Regions from separate parts of the Streptomyces sp. NPDC018964 genome, predicted to be linked through region 2. Evidence: riboswitches for the same ligand, from Rfam matches in the RefSeq annotation. Region 2 holds a riboswitch; the other holds the start of a gene.

Region 1 (4,408 bases), on a different contig from region 2:
CTGCTCGATCACGTCGACGTGCTCGCAGCCGCCGTAGTAGCGGCGGCCGGGGTAGCCCTCGGCGTACTTGTTGGTGAGGACCGAGCCCTGGGCCTCCATGACCGCGACCGGGGCGAAGTTCTCCGAGGCGATCATCTCGAGGGTGGACTGCTGGCGGTGCAGCTCGGCGTCGACCGCGGCGGCCACGGCGGGGTCGAGCTCGTGCAGGGGCGTGTTCAGAACGGACATGCGGCTACGGACTCCTCAGCCGGCGATCTCGGCGTCGTACTCGGCGGCGGAGAGCAGGTCGGCCGGCTCGTCGGTGACCCGCACCTTGAACAGCCAGCCGCCCTCGAAGGGGGCGGAGTTCACCAGCGACGGGTCGTTCACCACGTCCTCGTTGACCTCGGTGACCTCACCGGTGACCGGGGAGTACAGGTCGCTGACCGACTTGGTCGACTCCAGCTCGCCGCAGGTCTCGCCCGCGGTCACGCTGTCACCGACCTCGGGGAGCTGGACGAAGACCACGTCTCCGAGCGCGTTGGCCGCGTGCTCCGTGATACCGACCGTCGACACGCCGTCCTCGGCGGCCGACAGCCACTCGTGCTCCTTGCTGTAACGCAGCTGCGTGGGGTTGCTCATGACCTGGATTCTCCTGTACGGGGGGACTGCGGATGACTGGGGGGATTGCGTGCGGCGCGTCGGTGAGCAGGCACGACGTGCTCACCGGCGCGCGTGGGAGCCGTCTGTGACGGTGTCACTTCCGCCGCTTGTAGAACGGCAGCGCCACGACCTGGTACGGCTCGTGGCTGCCGCGGATGTCCACGCCGACGCCCTCGGTGCCGGGCGCCGCGTGGGCGGCGTCGACGTACGCCATCGCGATCGGCTTGCCCAGCGTGGGGGAGGGGGCGCCGGAGGTGACCTCGCCGATCACCTCGCCGCCGGCCACGACCGCGTACCCGGCGCGCGGGACCCGGCGGCCCTCGGCGACCAGGCCGACCAGGACGCGGGGCGGCTCGGAGGCGGCGCGCCCGGCGGCCTCGGCGAGCGCCGCACGGCCCACGAAGTCGCCCTCCTTCTCGAACTTCACCACCCGGCCGAGACCGGCGTCGAAGGGCGTGAGGCCGGTGGTCAGCTCGTGCCCGTACAGCGGCATGCCGGCCTCCAGGCGGAGCGTGTCCCGGCAGGACAGCCCGCAGGGGACCAGGCCCGCGCCCTCGCCCGCCTTGGTCAGCGCCTGCCACAGCTCGACCGCGTGCTCGGGCTTCACGAACAGCTCGAAGCCGTCCTCGCCGGTGTAGCCGGTACGGGCGATGAGCGCGGGCACACCGGCGACCGTGCCGGGCAGACCGGCGTAGTACTTCAGGCCGTCCAGGTCGGCGTCGGTGAGCGAGGCGAGGATGCCGGGGGACTCGGGGCCCTGCACGGCCAGCAGCGCGTACGCGTCGCGGTCGTCGCGGACGTCGGCGTCGAAGCCGGCCGAGCGCTCGACGAGCGCGTCGAGCACGGTCTGCGCGTTGGAGGCGTTGGCGACCACCATGTACTCGGTGTCGTCCAGCCGGTAGACGATCAGGTCGTCCAGGATGCCGCCGTCCTCGCGGCAGATCATGGTGTAGCGGGCGCGGCCGGGCTTCACGCCGCCGATGTCGCCGACCAGCGCGAAGTCCAGCAGCGCGGCGGCCCCCGGCCCGGTGACGGTGATCTCGCCCATGTGCGAGAGGTCGAAGAGGCCGGCCCCGGTGCGGACGGCGTTGTGCTCGTCGCGCTCGGAGCCGTAGCGCAGCGGCATGTCCCAGCCGGCGAAGTCGGTCATCGTCGCACCGAGCGAGCGGTGCAGGGCGTCGAGCGCGGTCCGGCGGGGTTCGGTACTGCTCATCGGTCGGTCTCCCAAAGCATGACGGGCGGCGAGGGCGTTTCCTCCCCATCTGTCATCGGAACCTGAGAGGTTCGCCATGACCGCCCCGCGGGGGTGTCCTGGCTTGCACCTTGGGTGGAGCCGCCGGAGCACTGCTGCATGCCCTTCGGCGGCCCGCTTTTCAGATGTGCCTCGCCCGCGCGGTAACGGGGCCTGAGAGATTCAAGGGAGGGACTTGCTCCTTCGGCGCCCCGGCGGCAAACGGTGCCGGGGACTCTCCCGCGCGGATTCAAACGGCCGGTATGCAGTTGGCGCGCACATCATTGCACGCATCGCGGGGCCGCGGCAGGGGGACCCTTCACAGGGGGTGCACCGGGTGTACGGGCGCCGTCACAGGGGGCTGTGACACGCCTGTTTCGAGAAACGGACGGAAACGACAGACATCCGGCATTACCTTCTCTTTACACTCGGCGGGGATCGGTACTCGTACCCGGCCCCAGGGGAGGACGATCACGGTGAACAGGACCACGGCGTGCGCCACCACCACGGGCGTCACGCTGCCCCAGCAGCCGGCCGCCCGGGCCCGGGGGGCCCGCGGCGCGCTGCCGGCGCCCGTCGTCCGCGATCTGCGCGCGCGGGCCGGCCGCAGCCCGCGCGCACTGCTCTTCGGACCCCGGGACCTCGTCGTGGTCACCGGGCTGCCCGGCAGCGGCAAGTCCACGCTGATGCGGCGCACGGTGCGCGGCACCCGTGTCGACTCCCAGGACACCCGGGACCGCTGGGACCGCCGCATGCCGCGCCTGCTGCCGTACGCGGTGTACCGCCCGCTGGTCCGCCTCGCCCACTACGCCGGGCTGCGCCGCGTGCTGCGCACCGGCGGGCCGGTCGTCGTGCACGACTGCGGTACGCAGGCCTGGGTGCGCCGCTGGCTGGCCCGCGAGGCCCGCCGCCGGGGCGCGAGCCTGCACCTGCTGCTGCTCGACGTCACCCCGCAGCAGGCCCTGGCCGGCCAGCGCGAACGCGGGCGCGGCGTCTCGCGCTACGCGTTCCTGCGGCACCGCGCGGCGAGCGAGCGGCTGCTGCGCGCGGTGGAGCGGGGCGCCCTGCCGGCGGGCTGCGGTTCGGCCGTCCTGATCGACCGGGACGCGGCGGACACGCTGCACCGGGTCGGCTTCACGGGCTGACCGGATAGCCTTTCCAGCCACAGCAGTGGCTTCAGGCAGCAGGCGGTAGGCAGATGGACTTCCCGGCGGACTTCCCGGCACAGGCGCACCCCCATCCGCACGGCGGATGGCCCGGCAACGAGCTGGAGGAGGTGCTCTCCGCCTCCCTGGGCGTCCCCTCGGCGGGCGGCAGGATCGTCGAGGTGCTGGGCCGCAGCTTCGTCTGGGTCCCGCTGCCGAACGGCGGCGGCCCGGACAGCGGCCCGCTGGACCTGCCCACGCTGGAGATCGACGGCCAGGCCTACGTCCCCGTCTTCAGCTCCGAGGAGCAGTTCCGCCAGGTCGTCGGCTCCCACCTGTCGTACACGGTCGCGCCCGCCGTGGAGTTCGCCCGCGGCCTGCCGCCGCAGGCCGGGATCGCGGTGAACCCCGGCGGCGTGGTCGGCATCCCGCTGCCGCCGCCGGCCGTCGCCGAACTGTGCCGGGCCGGACGCACCCTGCTGGACGGCCCGGCGGCCGGCGGCCGGGTCCGGCTGTTCGAGCCCGACTGGCAGGACGACCCGCTGGACTTCCTCGCCGCCGCCTCGGCGGAGTTCGACGCCCTCGGCGTGGTGACCACCGCCCGCCGCTGCCTCGCCGCGATCGAGACGGCCGACCCGGTCCTCTTCATCGGCGTGGAGCTCTCCCAGTGGGAGGGCGACGCCCGCACCCTCCCCCTGAACGCCCTGGGCCGGGCCCTCGGCCGCACCCCCGCCCCCTGGCCGGTCAACCTCATCGTCCTGGACATCGCCCAGGACCCGGTCGGCGACTGGCTCCGCACCAAGGTCAGCCCCTTCTACCAGCGCCAGCAGTAACCCCCCTGGGCGTGGGACCGTACCGACGTGCGGCTCCGCCGCGCGGGCGCGACCGACCACGACGCACCCGCACCCGCCGGACAACGCGCGGCCCCGAGCTCTTCCGCGAGCTCGCCGCAACGCAGCCAGGCAGCCCGCCGCACGGCGTCGGCTTAAGCTAGGTCCATCCGCTGGCGAGGTACGGAGGGGCGATACAAGTGAGCGCTGGCACCGCGGCGACCGGACAGGTCGAGCACATGCTGCGCCAGGTGACGCCCGGGCGTTACGACGCGTACGAGGCGTTGCTGCGCGCCCTCGCGACCCCCGCCTCCGGCCAGGTCTGGATGCTGCTCTGGCACGGCCAGGCCGGCTCCCCCGACGCCCAGTACGCGAACATGGAGGTCGACGGCTTCGGCTACGCGCCCTGCGTCACCTCCGCCCAGGAACTGTCCGCCAGCGGCTGGAACCGGTCGTACGAGGTGGTCGACGGCCTCGAGGTGGCCCGCGCGCTCTACCCCGGCCACTACGGGCTCTGGCTCAATCCGCACGCCCCCGGCGGCGGCGTCGGCATCCCCTGG
Region 2 (4,408 bases):
CCTGGTGCCGAGGTTCGCCCTCTACCGGTCGGTCAGCGAGCAGGTGATGGGGTTGTTGAAGGCCCTGTCACCGCTGGTGGAGCCGCTGAGTCTGGACGAGGCGTTCGTGGACCTGGAGGCCGGCGGCGCGGCCTGGGACGAGCGGTCGGCGCGGCTGGCCGGGGCGAAGCTGCGCGCGGACATACGAGCGGTCACGGGACTCACCGGGTCGGTGGGGCTCGCGGCCTCCAAGATGCTGGCGAAGATCGCCTCGGAACAGGCCAAGCCGGACGGACTGGTACTGATCGAGCCGGGCACGGAGCGGGCCCTGCTGGGGCCGCTGCCGGTCCGCACCCTGCCGGGCGTCGGGCCGGCGACCGGTGATCACCTGCGGCGGGCGGGGATCCACACGGTCGACGAGCTCGCCGAGGCCGGGGAGGACGAGCTCGTACGGCTGCTGGGCAAGGCCCACGGGCACGCGCTGTTCGCGATGGCGCTCGCCCGGGACGAGCGGCCCGTGGTGGCCGAGCGGGAGGCCAAGTCGATCTCGGTCGAGGACACATACGACGTGGACATCCACGACCGGGTGCGGGTGGGGACGGAGGTGCGGCGACTCGCGGACCGGTGCGTGCGCAGGCTGCGGGAGGCGGGCCTGTCGGGGCGGACCATCGTGCTGAAGGTGCGCCGGTACGACTTCTCGACCCTCACCCGGTCCGAGACGCTGCGGGGCCCCACGGACGATCCGGCGGTGGTGCGGGAGGCGGCCGCGCGGCTGCTGGACTCGGTCGACACGACGGGCGGGGTGCGGTTGCTGGGGGTCGGGGTCAGCGGGCTGGCCGACTACACGCAGGAGGACCTGTTCGCGCAGGCGGCGGGCGTACCCGCCGACGACCTCCCGCACGAGGAGACCGAGGCCGAGGCCGCGCCCGCGCCGGAGCCGGAGACACCCGCCGAGCGGCGCTGGCCGGCGGGGCACGACGTACGGCACGCCGTGCACGGGCCCGGATGGGTGCAGGGCAGTGGGCTGGGCCGGGTCACGGTGCGCTTCGAGACACCCGACTCGGAGCCGGGCCGGGTGAAGACCTTCCGCGTCGACGACCCGGCTCTGCAACCGGCGCAGCCGCTGCCGCTGGTGCCCCGAAGACCCGGGGAGGCCGAGGGCGCGGGGGCCGGCGGAGGAGTGCGGGCGGAGGGCGGGTGAGCGGGCGGATCAGGCCGACTTGTCGTTCTCGGCGAGTTTGCCGAAGTCGCGGTCAGGGAGGGGAGGGGGAGCGGCGAGGTCCAGGCCGTAGTGGTGGTAGAGCTGGAGTTCCTGCTCGGGGGAGAGGTGGCGGCCCACGCCGAAGTCGGGGGCGTCCTTGATAAGGGCGCGTTCGAAGGGGACGTGGAGGGCGCCGTCGATGAGTTCGCTGGGTTCCAGGGGGACGAAGGCGTCCCTGCTGAACAGGCCGGTGCGTATCGCCGCCCACTCCGGTATGCCGGTGGCGTCGTCGAGGTAGACCTCGTCGATCGTGCCGATCCGGGTTCCGTTGCGGTCGAACGCCTTGCGGCCGATCAGATGGCGCGGATCGATGTCGGTCTGCACAGGCCCTCCACTGGTCGCAAACTCATCCATAAGCACTACAAAACGGCACAATCGGCTGAACGGCCACTCGAAGGTTCTGGTGTGGTGCTCGCTGGTACGCTGGCAAACGGCTGCTGACCCCGTGCGGGAGAGCCCTCCGGACACCATCGGGGGCGCCGAAGGAGCAAATCCTCCCCGGAATCTCTCAGGCACACGTACCGCACGGACGAGGTCACTCTGGAAAGCAGGGCGGGTGTCGACGGCTTCCGCTCTCACCGACGGTGAAAGCCGGGCGCCTTCGGGCCGTCCGGTGAAGCTCTCAGGTCGAGATGACAGAGGGGGAGGCCGTTCGGGCACCCGCGCCGTGGTGCCCCTCGAAGGTCGTCGGACCAGGAGGCCTCCTCAATGACCGCTCCTCGCACTCCGCTCTCCGAGCTCGAACGGGGAATCCCCTTCGAGCAGCGCCACATCGGCCCCGACCACGAGGCGCGGGCCAAGATGCTCGCCCAGGTCGGCTACGGCTCGCTGGACGAGCTGACGGCCGCCGCCGTGCCGGACGTGATCAAGAACGCCGACGCGCTGGACCTGCCGGGTGCCCGGAGCGAGGCCGAGGTGCTGGCCGAGCTGCGCACGCTGGCCGACCGCAACGAGGTGCTCGGCTCCATGATCGGGCTCGGGTACTACGGGACCTTCACCCCGCCCGTCATCCTGCGCAACGTGATGGAGAACCCGGCCTGGTACACGGCGTACACGCCGTACCAGCCGGAGATCTCCCAGGGCCGGCTCGAGGCGCTGCTGAACTTCCAGACCATGGTCGCCGAGCTCACCGGCCTGCCGACCTCGGGGGCCTCGCTGCTCGACGAGGGCACCGCCGCCGCCGAGGCGATGGCGCTGTCCCGGCGCATGGGCAAGAACAAGAAGGGCCTGTTCCTGGTCGACGTGGACGCGCTGCCGCAGACCATCGCCGTGATCGAGACCCGCGCCGAGCCGACCGGCGTCGAGGTCGTCGTCGCCGACCTGAGCGAGGGCATCCCCGCCGAGGTCGCCGGACGCGAGATCAACGGCGTGCTGATCCAGTACCCGGGCGCCTCCGGCGCCGTACGCGACATCAAGCCGGTGATCGACCAGGCGCACGAGCTCGGCGCGCTCGTCACCGTCGCCGCCGATCTGCTCGCCCTCACGCTGCTGAAGTCGCCCGGTGAGCTGGGCGCGGACATAGCGGTCGGCACCACGCAGCGCTTCGGTGTGCCGATGGGCTTCGGCGGGCCGCACGCCGGCTACATGGCCGTGCAGGAGAAGATGGCGCGCAGCCTGCCCGGACGGCTCGTCGGCGTCTCCGTCGACGCGGACGGGAACAAGGCCTACCGCCTCGCCCTGCAGACCCGTGAGCAGCACATCCGCCGCGAGAAGGCCACCAGCAACATCTGCACCGCCCAGGTGCTGCTCGCCGTCATGGCCGGCATGTACGCGGTCTACCACGGCCCGGAGGGGCTGCGGCTGATCGCCCGGCGCACCCACCGGTACGCCACCGTCCTCGCCGAAGGGCTGCGGGCCGGCGGAGCCGAGATCGTGCACGGCTCCTACTTCGACACGCTGACCGTGCGCGTCCCCGGGCGGGCCGCCGAGGTCGTCGCCGCCGCCCGTGACAACGGCGTCAACCTGCGTCTCGTCGACGCCGATCACGTCTCGATCGCCTGCGACGAGACCACCACCCGGGAGCGGCTGACCGCCGTGTGGAGCGCCTTCGGCGTCGACGGCGACGCCGAGGCGCTGGACGCGGCCGCGCGGGACACACTGCCGGACGCCCTGCTGCGCGACGACGAGTACCTGACCCACCCGGTCTTCCGGCAGCACCGCTCCGAGACCGCGATGCTGCGCTACCTGCGCCGGCTCTCCGACCGCGACTACGCGCTGGACCGCGGCATGATCCCGCTGGGCTCCTGCACCATGAAGCTCAACGCGACCACCGAGATGGAGCCGGTCACCTGGCCCGAGTTCGGTCAGCTGCACCCCTTCGTGCCCGCCGAGCAGGCGCGGGGCTACCTCACGCTCATCCACGAGCTGGAGGAGCGTCTCGCCGAGGTCACCGGCTACGACAAGGTGTCCCTCCAGCCCAACGCCGGTTCCCAGGGCGAACTGGCCGGCCTGCTCGCCGTACGCGGCTACCACCGGGCCAACGGCGACGAGCAGCGCACCGTTTGCCTGATCCCGTCCTCCGCGCACGGCACCAACGCCGCCAGTGCCGTGATGGCCGGCATGAAGGTCGTCGTCGTCAAGACGTCCGACGACGGTGAGATCGACGTCGCGGACCTGCGGGCGAAGATCGCGCAGCACCGCGACGAGCTCGCCGTGCTGATGATCACGTACCCCTCGACGCACGGCGTGTTCGAGGAGCACGTCGCCGACATCTGTGCCGAGGTGCACGAGGCCGGCGGCCAGGTGTACGTGGACGGCGCCAACCTCAACGCCCTGGTGGGTCTGGCCAAGCCGGGCCACTTCGGCGGTGACGTCTCGCACCTGAACCTGCACAAGACCTTCTGCATCCCGCACGGCGGCGGTGGCCCCGGCGTCGGTCCGGTCGGCGTACGGGCGCACCTGGCGCCGTACCTGCCCAACCACCCGCTCCAGCCGGAGGCCGGCCCGGAGACCGGCGTCGGCCCCATCTCGGCGGCGCCGTGGGGCTCGGCGGGCATCCTGCCGATCTCCTGGGCGTACGTCCGTCTCATGGGCGGCGAGGGCCTCAAGCGGGCCACCCAGGTGGCCGTGCTCAGCGCCAACTACATCGCCAAGCGCCTGGAGCCGCACTACCCGGTGCTCTACACCGGCCCCGGCGGGCTGGTCGCGCACGAGTGCATCATCGACCTG

The links. Region 2 has a riboswitch for glycine ahead of gcvP (aminomethyl-transferring glycine dehydrogenase). Riboswitches for the same ligand answer to the same signal wherever they lie in the genome.
Region 1: another riboswitch for glycine. It lies ahead of gcvT (glycine cleavage system aminomethyltransferase GcvT); the one in region 2 lies ahead of gcvP (aminomethyl-transferring glycine dehydrogenase).

The regions. Positions count from the first base shown of each region.
Region 1 covers NZ_JBIRYZ010000028.1:48,650-53,057, reverse strand. Annotated here, with positions in the region: gene glyA (serine hydroxymethyltransferase) at 1-228, opposite strand, end outside; gene gcvH (glycine cleavage system protein GcvH) at 244-621, opposite strand; gene gcvT (glycine cleavage system aminomethyltransferase GcvT) at 737-1,855, opposite strand; glycine riboswitch at 2,026-2,126, opposite strand; gene ACH5AO_RS32300 (AAA family ATPase) at 2,350-3,018, shown strand; gene ACH5AO_RS32295 (enhanced serine sensitivity protein SseB) at 3,072-3,851, shown strand; gene ACH5AO_RS32290 (enhanced serine sensitivity protein SseB C-terminal domain-containing protein) at 4,088-4,408, shown strand, end outside.
Region 2 covers NZ_JBIRYZ010000001.1:595,932-600,339, reverse strand. Annotated here, with positions in the region: gene ACH5AO_RS02720 (DNA polymerase IV) at 1-1,180, shown strand, start outside; gene ACH5AO_RS02715 (PRC-barrel domain-containing protein) at 1,190-1,564, opposite strand; glycine riboswitch at 1,679-1,774, shown strand; gene gcvP (aminomethyl-transferring glycine dehydrogenase) at 1,949-4,408, shown strand, end outside.